DNA from 3 places in the Aeribacillus sp. JST-2 genome. Region 2 is predicted to be linked to each of the others. Evidence: predicted binding sites of a transcription regulator. Region 2 holds the regulator's gene; each other region holds the start of a gene.
What was found. The regulator Rex, encoded in region 2, represses fermentation and respiration genes when NADH is low (regulators of the CRP and FNR family bind a similar motif). The targets are predictions, from matches to a motif close to TTGTGAAATATTTCACAA.
Positions count from the first base shown of each region.

Region 1: a site for Rex is predicted at 1,302-1,319, ahead of AC0KTX_RS07520 (L-lactate dehydrogenase). Genes of this name have one in related genera too.
Region 3: a site for Rex is predicted at 1,283-1,300, ahead of qoxA (cytochrome aa3 quinol oxidase subunit II). Genes of this name have one in related genera too.

Region 1 covers NZ_JBVVUU010000010.1:57,337-60,619, reverse strand. Annotated here, with positions in the region: partial or broken gene lepB (signal peptidase I) at 1-104, shown strand, start outside; gene AC0KTX_RS07520 (L-lactate dehydrogenase) at 333-1,280, opposite strand; gene gerQ (spore coat protein GerQ) at 1,397-1,840, opposite strand; gene AC0KTX_RS07510 (cell wall hydrolase) at 1,853-2,290, opposite strand; gene hemQ (hydrogen peroxide-dependent heme synthase) at 2,736-3,283, opposite strand, start outside.
Region 2 covers NZ_JBVVUU010000016.1:51,852-55,134, forward strand. Annotated here, with positions in the region: gene AC0KTX_RS09985 (lysostaphin resistance A-like protein) at 1-229, shown strand, start outside; gene AC0KTX_RS09990 (YdiK family protein) at 276-431, shown strand; gene tatC (twin-arginine translocase subunit TatC) at 566-1,315, opposite strand; gene tatA (twin-arginine translocase TatA/TatE family subunit) at 1,334-1,510, opposite strand; gene AC0KTX_RS10005 (redox-sensing transcriptional repressor Rex) at 1,526-2,167, opposite strand; gene AC0KTX_RS10010 (ABC-F family ATP-binding cassette domain-containing protein) at 2,495-3,283, shown strand, end outside.
Region 3 covers NZ_JBVVUU010000010.1:83,349-86,631, forward strand. Annotated here, with positions in the region: gene qoxB (cytochrome aa3 quinol oxidase subunit I) at 1-207, opposite strand, end outside; gene qoxA (cytochrome aa3 quinol oxidase subunit II) at 231-1,205, opposite strand; gene nfsA (oxygen-insensitive NADPH nitroreductase) at 1,671-2,420, opposite strand; gene AC0KTX_RS07670 (BCCT family transporter) at 2,683-3,283, shown strand, end outside.

The sequences.
Region 1 (3,283 bases), on a different contig from region 2:
TTAGTAAAGATAGCCGTCATATTGGAGTCATACCAATGAAAGAAGTGGTGGGTAATGCAAAATTTATTTTTTGGCCGCTAACTGATGCTAAAATGATCAAATAACATCCACCAATCCAATAAAAGATACGGAATGTTCTTTTGTATGGCTGCCAGCTGCACTGTCCAAGGATGGTATTAAAATCGCTATTTAAAGCATGATCTTGATTTAGGAAGTTTTTAACACAAGAGCAGAAGGAAGATAAGAAGAGGATCTCCCATACAGAACTTTCTTTGTACGCTAAAAAGAGAAACCGGACGCTTTTTTACGCCCGGTTTTTTTAACTGTAAACATCAAAAAAATGGCTTCATCGTCTTTTTCAGCACTTCAACAGAATGGGCGAATTGCATGCTTTCTTCTTCGTTTAAAGGCAGCTCAATGACTTTTTGTATGCCATTTCTGTTGACAACCGCCGGAATGCCGATATAAATATCATCATGTCCGTATTCTCCGTTTAAATAAGCAGAAACGGTTAAAATGGAGTTTTCATTTTTCAATATCGCTTTTGTTAAACGGACAAGCCCTAGTGCAATTCCATAATAAGTGGCTCCTTTTTTGTTAATGATATGGTAGGCGGCTTCGCGTACGTTAACGAAAATATCTTCCATATCTTCTTTTTTGTAGTCGGGGTATTTCTCGATTAATTGGAGAACGGGAATGCCGCCGATATCAGCATGGCTCCAGACGGGCAGTTCGGTGTCGCCATGTTCGCCAATAATGTATGCATGAACATTTTTCGGGTCAATTTTAAAATAATCTCCTAGCAAATAACGGAATCTGGCTGTGTCTAAAATAGTGCCGGAACCGATGACCCGCTCTCTAGGAAATCCAGAAAACTTCCATGTTGCATATGTTAAAATATCAACTGGATTTGTTGCGATTAGGAAAATGCCATTAAACCCGCTGTCTGTAACATTTTTTACAATATTTTTAAAAATAGAGATGTTTTTTTCAACAAGATCCAATCGGGTTTCTCCCTTTTTTTGATTGGCTCCAGCACATATGACAACAATGTCGGCGTCTTTACAATCCGAATAATCTCCATACCAAATATTCATGTGAGATGGGGCGAATGGCATTCCGTGGTTTAAATCCATCGTATCACCGATTGCCTTTTCTTTGTTAACATCAATAAGCACCAACTCTTCTGCGACTGCTTGATTTAAGAGGGCGAAAGCATAGCTGGAACCGACAAGGCCTGTCCCGATTAATGCTACACGGTTAACCTGTTTGATAGCCATAGAAAATGCTCCTTTCTAATTTTGTGAAAAAGTTCACAAATATATTGTACACCAAATGGTGCTTGTATAGTTATGAAAATTTTTTGAAAAAATGAAAATCCCGCATAAAACGGGATTTATCTGGGAGAATAGGTTGCAAGACCGTAAGGATACGTATATTCGATTGGTTCATCAAATGTAACATAATTCAAATAAACCATCAAAAGCAGGTAGCGTCTTCCTGTTTGCGGATCGCTTAATATGAGATGATCCCTTCCGGCAGCCTCAATAACTCCCCGAAACACTTTTGCAGGCCATTGTGGATTATTTTCAAAGGTCATGTAAACGGTGGCCATTTTTCCTTTATTTAAACGCAATATATTTTCAATATACGACTCTTCAAGGGGCAGCATACCAGGTACATGCTGGCCGGCGGCTGCACCTCCTTGAGCGGGAGGAGAAGCTCCAATGACAGATCCGCTTGGTGCATAAAATCCATAGGGGTAAGTTGGCTGTACCGGGGGAGTTGACGGCGCCGAATAAACTTGCTGCTGCCGATTCGGTTGGCTTTTTTTGCTCAATTTAAACACCTCCTAATACCTGTATACACCTGGACAAACAGATTGGGCAGGAAAGTAAAAGCAATGGGATTTATATCTGCCTGCATTGTATTGGTTATACCATGTAGGGGGGCAATCGCCGACAGGTTTAAAAAACCATAAAGAAGTTTCAGCAGGATGATAACGGTTTCCATTAATCAATTTTCTTACTAAATTGATTTCGTTTTGCCTTGCCGCTTGATAAAAGTAACCTTTTTGAGTTGCTTCAAATCCGCCGGGGCTTTGGAAAACCATATGCCGGATAGTGCGGATGCCTCTAAAGTCCAAGCAATTGGCCAGAACGCGGTTTACCCCTACATTGCCGACGAGAAGCATTCCTAAATTTCCATCCCCCTCTGCTTCAGCCCGTATTAATCTTGCCAAAAGTTTTACTTCTTCTTCAGTATGTGGGTATAATAGCCATTGTTTCACCTTCCTTTTTCATGGAAAACGAAAAACCAACTTTTGATCGTTCATTTCAATGTATGTGAAGGAAAATTTTTTTATAACCGTTTGAAAAAAAAACGCAACCTTATAACAAATGTCATAAAGTTGCGTCCATTGCATGTGTGAATAAGTTATTGAAGTGCCCTCCATCTTATTACACACAATTTAATTGACAATTATAAAATTGTTGTAAGATAGCATAGTGAGCCTAGAGTAGGTCTTATTTTGGCATGGGAAAATTAATTTTAGGAAGAAGGAGCACCCCTTCCTCCTAAAATTAATTCACGGAATCCCCTTGACTAATCGTAAGAAAAATGAAGCAAGTGGAGAAAAAGCAGCTCGTTTTTCTCCACTTGCCTTTTTGTATGTTTCAATTTTTATCTGTGCCTGCTGCTTTCAGAATGTTGTGCGCTAATGCCACAATCTTTTTTTACACATGCAGAAAAGCTGCCACTTTTTCAGGCTGCAAAATGTTGCCGACGAAAAATGAACCAAATTCTCCGTAGCGGGCGCTTGCTTCATCAAAACGCATTTCATATACAAGTTTTTTAAATTGCAAGACGTCGTCTGAGAATAACGTGACGCCCCATTCCCAATCATCAAAACCGACTGATCCAGTAATGATTTGCTTCACTTTATCCCCGTACTTTCTGCCAATCATTCCGTGGCTTCTCATCAGGCTGCGCCGCTCTTCCATTGGCAGCATATACCAGTTGTCATTTCCTTGGCGCCGCTTGTCCATCGGATAAAAACAAATGTATTTTGTTTTTGGCAAAATCGGGTATAGCCGAGAGCGGACATAAGGATTTTGATATGGGTCGCCATCGCTGCCGCTTGCCAAATAGCTGCTTAATTCGACAACAGAAACATAAGAGTAAGCGGGAGCAGTGAATTCAGCGAGTTTTGTTTTGTTAAATTCCGTTTCGATTTCATTAAGTTCTTCCATCGTTGGCCGGAGAAGCATGATCATCAAGTCGG
Region 2 (3,283 bases):
CTTGCTGTTTGCGATCGTCCATGGCGAGCCCGAACACATATTGCTTTATGCTTCGATGGGATTTACGTTTGCCTTTTTATATGTCAAAACAAAACGAATTTTAGTTCCTATTTTTGCCCATACAATGATGAATACGATCGTTGTGCTCATTCAAACGATATTTCGCGACGACATTGAAAACATGATTCAACAAATGGAACAAATTCAAACAATTATTGGAGGCATCTGAGAGTATGAAGTTAAATCCGAATTCCATGGGACTATTTTATTTCACCATGGGAGTTTTATTTACATATTTGGCAATACAAAGCGCAAAAGATGGTTTGTGGTCAATCCCGACATTCATATTGATGGTTTTAGCTACATTTGATTTTGCCGTTTCGCTTCGAATGTTTGCTTTTTCCTATAAGCTTCGAAAAAACAAAAAATAAGGGACTGTCTATAAAGTTCATTTTAGTCTCACATGTTTCCAAGTAAAAGACCCAAGAATGTTGATATAACAGCATTCCTGGGTCTTGCTTTTTTCATAAATTCGTCTGAAAAACCGTTTTTTGGACAGCACCTTTTATTTTGGATTTTTTTCTTCTTTTGCTTTTGATTGTTGCGACCTTTTATAAGCGAATCTTGAAACAATGATGCTGATTTCATATAAAATCAACAACGGAATTGTTACCATTAAATGGGAGACGATTTCCGGCGGCGTAATAATCGCTGCAATGACGAGCAAAACAAAATAAGCATATTTTCTGATTTTTACCAAAAATGCCGGATGGATGATTCCAAGCCTTGTGAAAAACATAATGACAACGGGCAATTCGAATAACAGACCAAACGGCAATGTTAACTGCAGCAAAAACCGAAAATATTCATTGATCCCGATCATTTGCTCAATGTTTAAATCATCAGCAATACGCTCCATAAAATCTATGACAAACGGAAACAAAACGAAATAAGAGAACGCTACACCTGAAAAAAACAATATGAGCGAAATGGGAATATAGCTTAACGTCACTCGCCTTTCTTTTTCATAAAGCCCTGGGCTGATAAAAGCCCACAACTGATAAAATAAAACGGGCAAAGTTAAAACAACGGCGATAATGAAAGTAAACTGCATATACACCATTAACGGGTCAGCGGGGCGAAAGGCATTTAATACAAAACGCTTGGCTTCGCTTGTCTGCTGTAAATAAACGATGATCGGCTTGGCCAAGAAAAAACCGGCAATGAAGGCAATGAAAAAGAAAACGACTACAATGATCAGCCGTTTTCTCAACTCTGCTATATGTTCCAACACAGACATGTTTTTATCTTTCATAACGTTTCATCCATTCTTTCACTCTTCTTTTTTCTTTTCATCCTCTTTATCGTCCGTTAATCCTTTTGTCGCTTTTTTAAATTCTTTTAACGTATCCCCTGCGGCTTTTCCAAGTTCAGGGAGTTTTTTCGGTCCGAAAATAAGAAGAGCTGCAATGATGATGAGGATCAGGCTCCCAGGTCCGATTGTCGGCATAATGCGAACACTCCTTTATTGTTCATCAGAATAATGCTTCAAAAAATATGCAAGCGCCTGCAGTTCGACAGATAAATCAATATGATGGATGCGAATGTTTTCCGGAACATTCAGGCGGGCCGGCGTAAAATTCAATATTCCTTTAATTCCTTTTTTCACTAAACGATCAGTAATGCTTTGCGCCTCTGTAGCCGGAACTGTTAAAATGGCTACCGGCACGTCTTCCGGCAAAACGGTTTCCAGTTCATTCAAATGATAGACAGGAACTCCCCCAACTTCCTTTCCTATTTTATCTTCTTGAACATCAAAAGCAACCACAATTTGTGTGTTATTATTTTTCGTAAAATTGTATTTTAAAAAAGCGGTTCCTAAATTTCCGACTCCAATCAAGGCGACTTTTGTCAATTCATCTTGATCAAGCGTCTTTCTAAAAAATGATAACAAATAATTCACATTATATCCATAACCTTTTTTGCCTAATGCTCCAAAATAAGAAAAATCTCTTCTTATCGTCGCTGAATCTACTTTGACTGCTTCGCTCAGCTCCTTTGAGGAAACACGTTGTTTCCCTGATGCGTGCAAATTTTGCAAAAAACGATAATATAATGGCAACCTTTTGGCAGTTGCTTGCGGTATTTTAGATTGATCTTGATTCATGTTCATCCCTCGCTATCAACAAACGAACAGTGATATCGATCGAAACTATTCATTTCAGGTCACAGCTGTTTAAAACTGCGGATCGTGTTAACGCTTCCACGTAGTAGTTTCTATAATTTTACAATTTTTTTGTTCGCATAATTGCTCTATGCTCTTCTCCATCTTAAATGCGCAGCCGTTTTAGCCTTTACTCTGCTCTACATTAAAACTATACACTATTTTTTTCATATTGTCTTTTGGATGATTGTTACAATTTCTTGACCTTTTCTTGCTCGAATGAGAATCTATGAGCTACACTAATCCTATCATAGATTGAGGTGAACAAACATGATGTTATTGCAGCTAAACCAAATTACGAAATATTTTGGCGCTGATCTTATTCTATCGAATATTAAACTTGAAATCCAAACGGGAGATAAAATTGCTCTCGTGGGACGAAACGGCGCTGGAAAATCAACTTTATTAAAAATCATTGCCGGTGAGATGTCATATGATTCAGGTGAAATCGTAAATCCGAAGGACTTAACAATTGGTTATCTGGCCCAAAATGCAGGGTTGGAATCAGATCGTTCGATTTGGGAAGAAATGCTGACGGTATTCGAAGACCTTCGAAAAATGGAAAAACAGATGAGACACCTTGAACAAAAAATGGCGGAAATAAATCCCTCTACAGGAAGCAGCCAACTGGAACGTTTCATGAAAGAATATGATTTGCTTCAACATTCATTTAAAGAAAAAGGCGGATACCAATACGAGGCGGACATCCGCTCCGTTTTGCATGGATTAGGCTTCTCCGATTATGATTACTCAACCAAAATTTCCGTTTTAAGCGGAGGCCAAAAGACTAGATTAGCGCTTGGCAAGCTTCTTTTGACAAATCCCGATTTGCTTATCCTTGATGAACCGACAAACCATCTTGATATGGAGACGTTAAGCTGGCTTGAGCGTTATTTGCAAAGCTATGATGGAGCTGTGCTTATTGTTTCCCATGACCGCTATTTCTTGGATAACGTCGTTCAAGTGATATATGAAATTTCCCAAACTATTTGCACGAAGTATGTTGGAAACTACAGCGCCTATTTAAGGCAAAAGGCGGAAAATTACGAACGGGAAATG
Region 3 (3,283 bases), on a different contig from region 2:
CCCTCGGAAAAGCATTAACACAGCGGAAATAATGTACATGATCCCGATCTTTTTATGGTCAACAGTTGTTAACCACTCTTTCCAAAGCCATTTCCATTTTTTAAAGTAAGTTAGTACAAAAACAATTCCAATGATCGTTAATACAATGGCTGCATCCGCCATATAGATAAGGGGTTCGCCGGTAACAAAAAATTCATCCCATTTCACAGCCCGTTCCTCCTTCCTTTCGATTAATGTCCATGGTGTTGATGGTTTTCTTGTTCACGGTTATCTTGATGGTCAGAATCATCTTTCTGTTCAACTTCCTCCAATTTTATCGTGCCGTGCTTTTCTTTCGCGGGCATATTTTCTAAATGTTCGCCTTGTTTCGCAAAATCGACCCACGCCAAATGCGTTCCCGAAAAAGTCAATTGATCTTTTAAAACACCGACTTGGATGATTTCGTTAAATTGTTTTTTCGTCAGCAATGGAGCAGATGCTTGTGTTTCTTTCACCCATTTATAAAAATCTTCTTTTTCCATTGCATTGACATCAAATGTTTGATGAGCAAATCCTTCTCCTGTAAAGTTTGAATTTCGCCCTTTAAACGTACCGACATGGTCAGCTTCCAAATAAAGAGTCATTCCCATTCCAGCCATATTATATTTTTGTCCGCCCAACTCCGGAATCCACAAAGCGCTCATCCCGCCAACAGCTGTTAATTTAAATTCCACCGGAACATCTTTTGGAATGTTGACATAATTAACCGTTTCGATATTTTCCTCCGGGTAGCTGAAAATCCATTTCCAATCTGCTGCTGTTGCATGGATGACAATAGGCTCCACACCTCTTGATTCCTTAGGCGGTTTTTCAAGTTCAAATGTCGCTTTTATCGTTGGAATCGCCAAAGCAATGACAATCAACACAGGAATCGCCGTCCAAACAATTTCAAGCACTGTATTCCCATGCTGTTCGGGCGGTTCATAATCCATATTGTCAGGTCTTTCCCTGTATTTCCACAAAATAATCGCAAACAATGAAAAAATGACGACAATAATCAAAAGCATAAATCCAACAGACCAAAGGATTAAATCTTTTTGAACAGCCGCTACCGGCCCCTTTGGATTTAATAAGACAAACCGTTCGCTGCATCCTGATAGCAGGAGCAAAACGGATAATGGCAAAACTTTCATAACCAACTTCAGCCAACTTGGTTTGGCCGGCATTGTGATCCCCCCTAGGATTTTCAAAAATGTGCCAAAAAACGTCAACCATTCACTTTGAAACAAAAATCATCTGTTGTAAGTGAACTTTATCACAAATTTATGTAAAAAAACTTGAATTCAATAAACAGTCAATAAAAGATTAAAATTTTGTAAAAAAATCGCCATCAATCTGACACAAAACAGGAAATCATGTGAATCGAAAGGAATGATTGCCTCTATTGCTAATAGACGCATAGGAAAACCGGGCGAAAAACATCAACGCCCGGTTTTTCTATTCGCACACATCGGTCTTTTTGTTTTCTACATACTATACGATCGGAAAATCAGCTAATTTCTAAATCTATCCATTTTTAACAAAAGCGGATAATCTCATTGTTTCCATGTTCCCAAAATTGATTTCCATTTATTTCATCAAACAATTTGTCCATACCGCAACAGAGACAACTTGGCAAGAAACTGTTCATATTATTTTAAGTTATAGCCTTTTCTTTCCACAAATTGTTTCATATACATTCTCACCGGATTTGAAAGAGCGCGAGCCATTTGCCCTGTCCAAGTATCTTTGCGGACACCATTTGTACGTTTTTCATAATATTTGGATACTATTTGATTATATTCAAGAAGCCCCTGTTTATATATTTCTTCGTTTTGCTCATATTCTTCCTCATGATAAACATGATGTAAAGGCAATCGGGGTTTTTTTCCGGTATCAACGGCCGGATAGCCGACCGTTATGGCAAAAAGCGGGATGACCCGATCAGGAACTTTTAGCAGCGCCGAAACATCCTCTAAATTGTTGCGAATTCCGCCAATATAACAAATGCCAAGCCCCATGGACTCAGCGGCTAATGCAGCATTTTGCGCGGCCAATGCCGCATCAATAAGCGCAACCATAAATTTTTCTGTGCTTTCCAAGGATACCGTCACGTCTTTATCTTCCATTTCGCCTATTAGTTCGTGCCGGTGCAGATCTGCGCAAAAAACAAATAAATGGCCGCTTTTTTCCACATAGTCTTGGTTCCCCGCCAGTTCCGCAAGTTTTTTTTTCGTTTCCGGATTTTTCACCCCAATGATTGAGTAAGCTTGTATGTAACTTGAAGTCGAGGCCGATTGGGCACATTCCACAATTAAGCGTATTTGTTCATCCGTAAGCGGCCGATCTTCAAATTTTCGAACGGATCGATGGTTTAAAATGGTTTCGATCACTTTATTCATCATCATCATCCTTTCTTTTATATTCTTTTCTCAAAGTTTAACTTTTTTAGACGCCCATTTCATCGATTTTGTTTTTCGGCCAAGCAAAATGTGAAACGTAAGGATTTGGCCGTAATCGAGAGCATTTATAAGGATTTCTTATAAAAAATAAAATAAATTGAATAAAAAAGCTTATTACGACAAATTAATCTGAAAAATCAAACTTTCTATCAATTTTGTTTAAAGATATAATAAAATGTAATCTTTTTTAAAGGGGGATTTGATGAAGAATCGAAACATTATGGATTGGCCGACCTTTATCGGGGCGCTGCTTTTGCTGTTAATTGTAGCCGCTCCATTAGCAGTATTCCCTGAACAAGGCGAAGCCATTGTATTAGCTGCCAGCAGCTTTTTAACACAAAAATTTGGAATATTGTATTTAATCATGGGTGCAGCAGTATTGATTTTTATTCTTTATGTTTCTTTTAGCCGATACGGAAAAATCAAACTGGGGGATCCTTTAGAAAAGGCTGAGTTTCCGACATTATCTTGGGCAGCTATGCTTTTTTGCGCTGGAATTGGATCAAGTGTTCTTTATTGGGGAACGATTGAATGGGCTTACTACTATACGGGACCTCCATTTGGCATCGAACCTAGATCAAAAGAAGCCGTTGAATGGGCGGCCGCATATGGAATTTTTCATTGGGGACCGACGGCATGGGCCATCTATTGCCTCCCTGCCCTGCCAATCAGCTATTTCTATTATGTAAAGAAAAAACCGGTGTTAAAAGTAAGCGAAGCGTGCCGGCCTCTCATTGGCAAAAAAGCAGATGGACCAATAGGCAAAATCATTGATGTCTTGTTTATGTTTGGTTTGCTGGGCG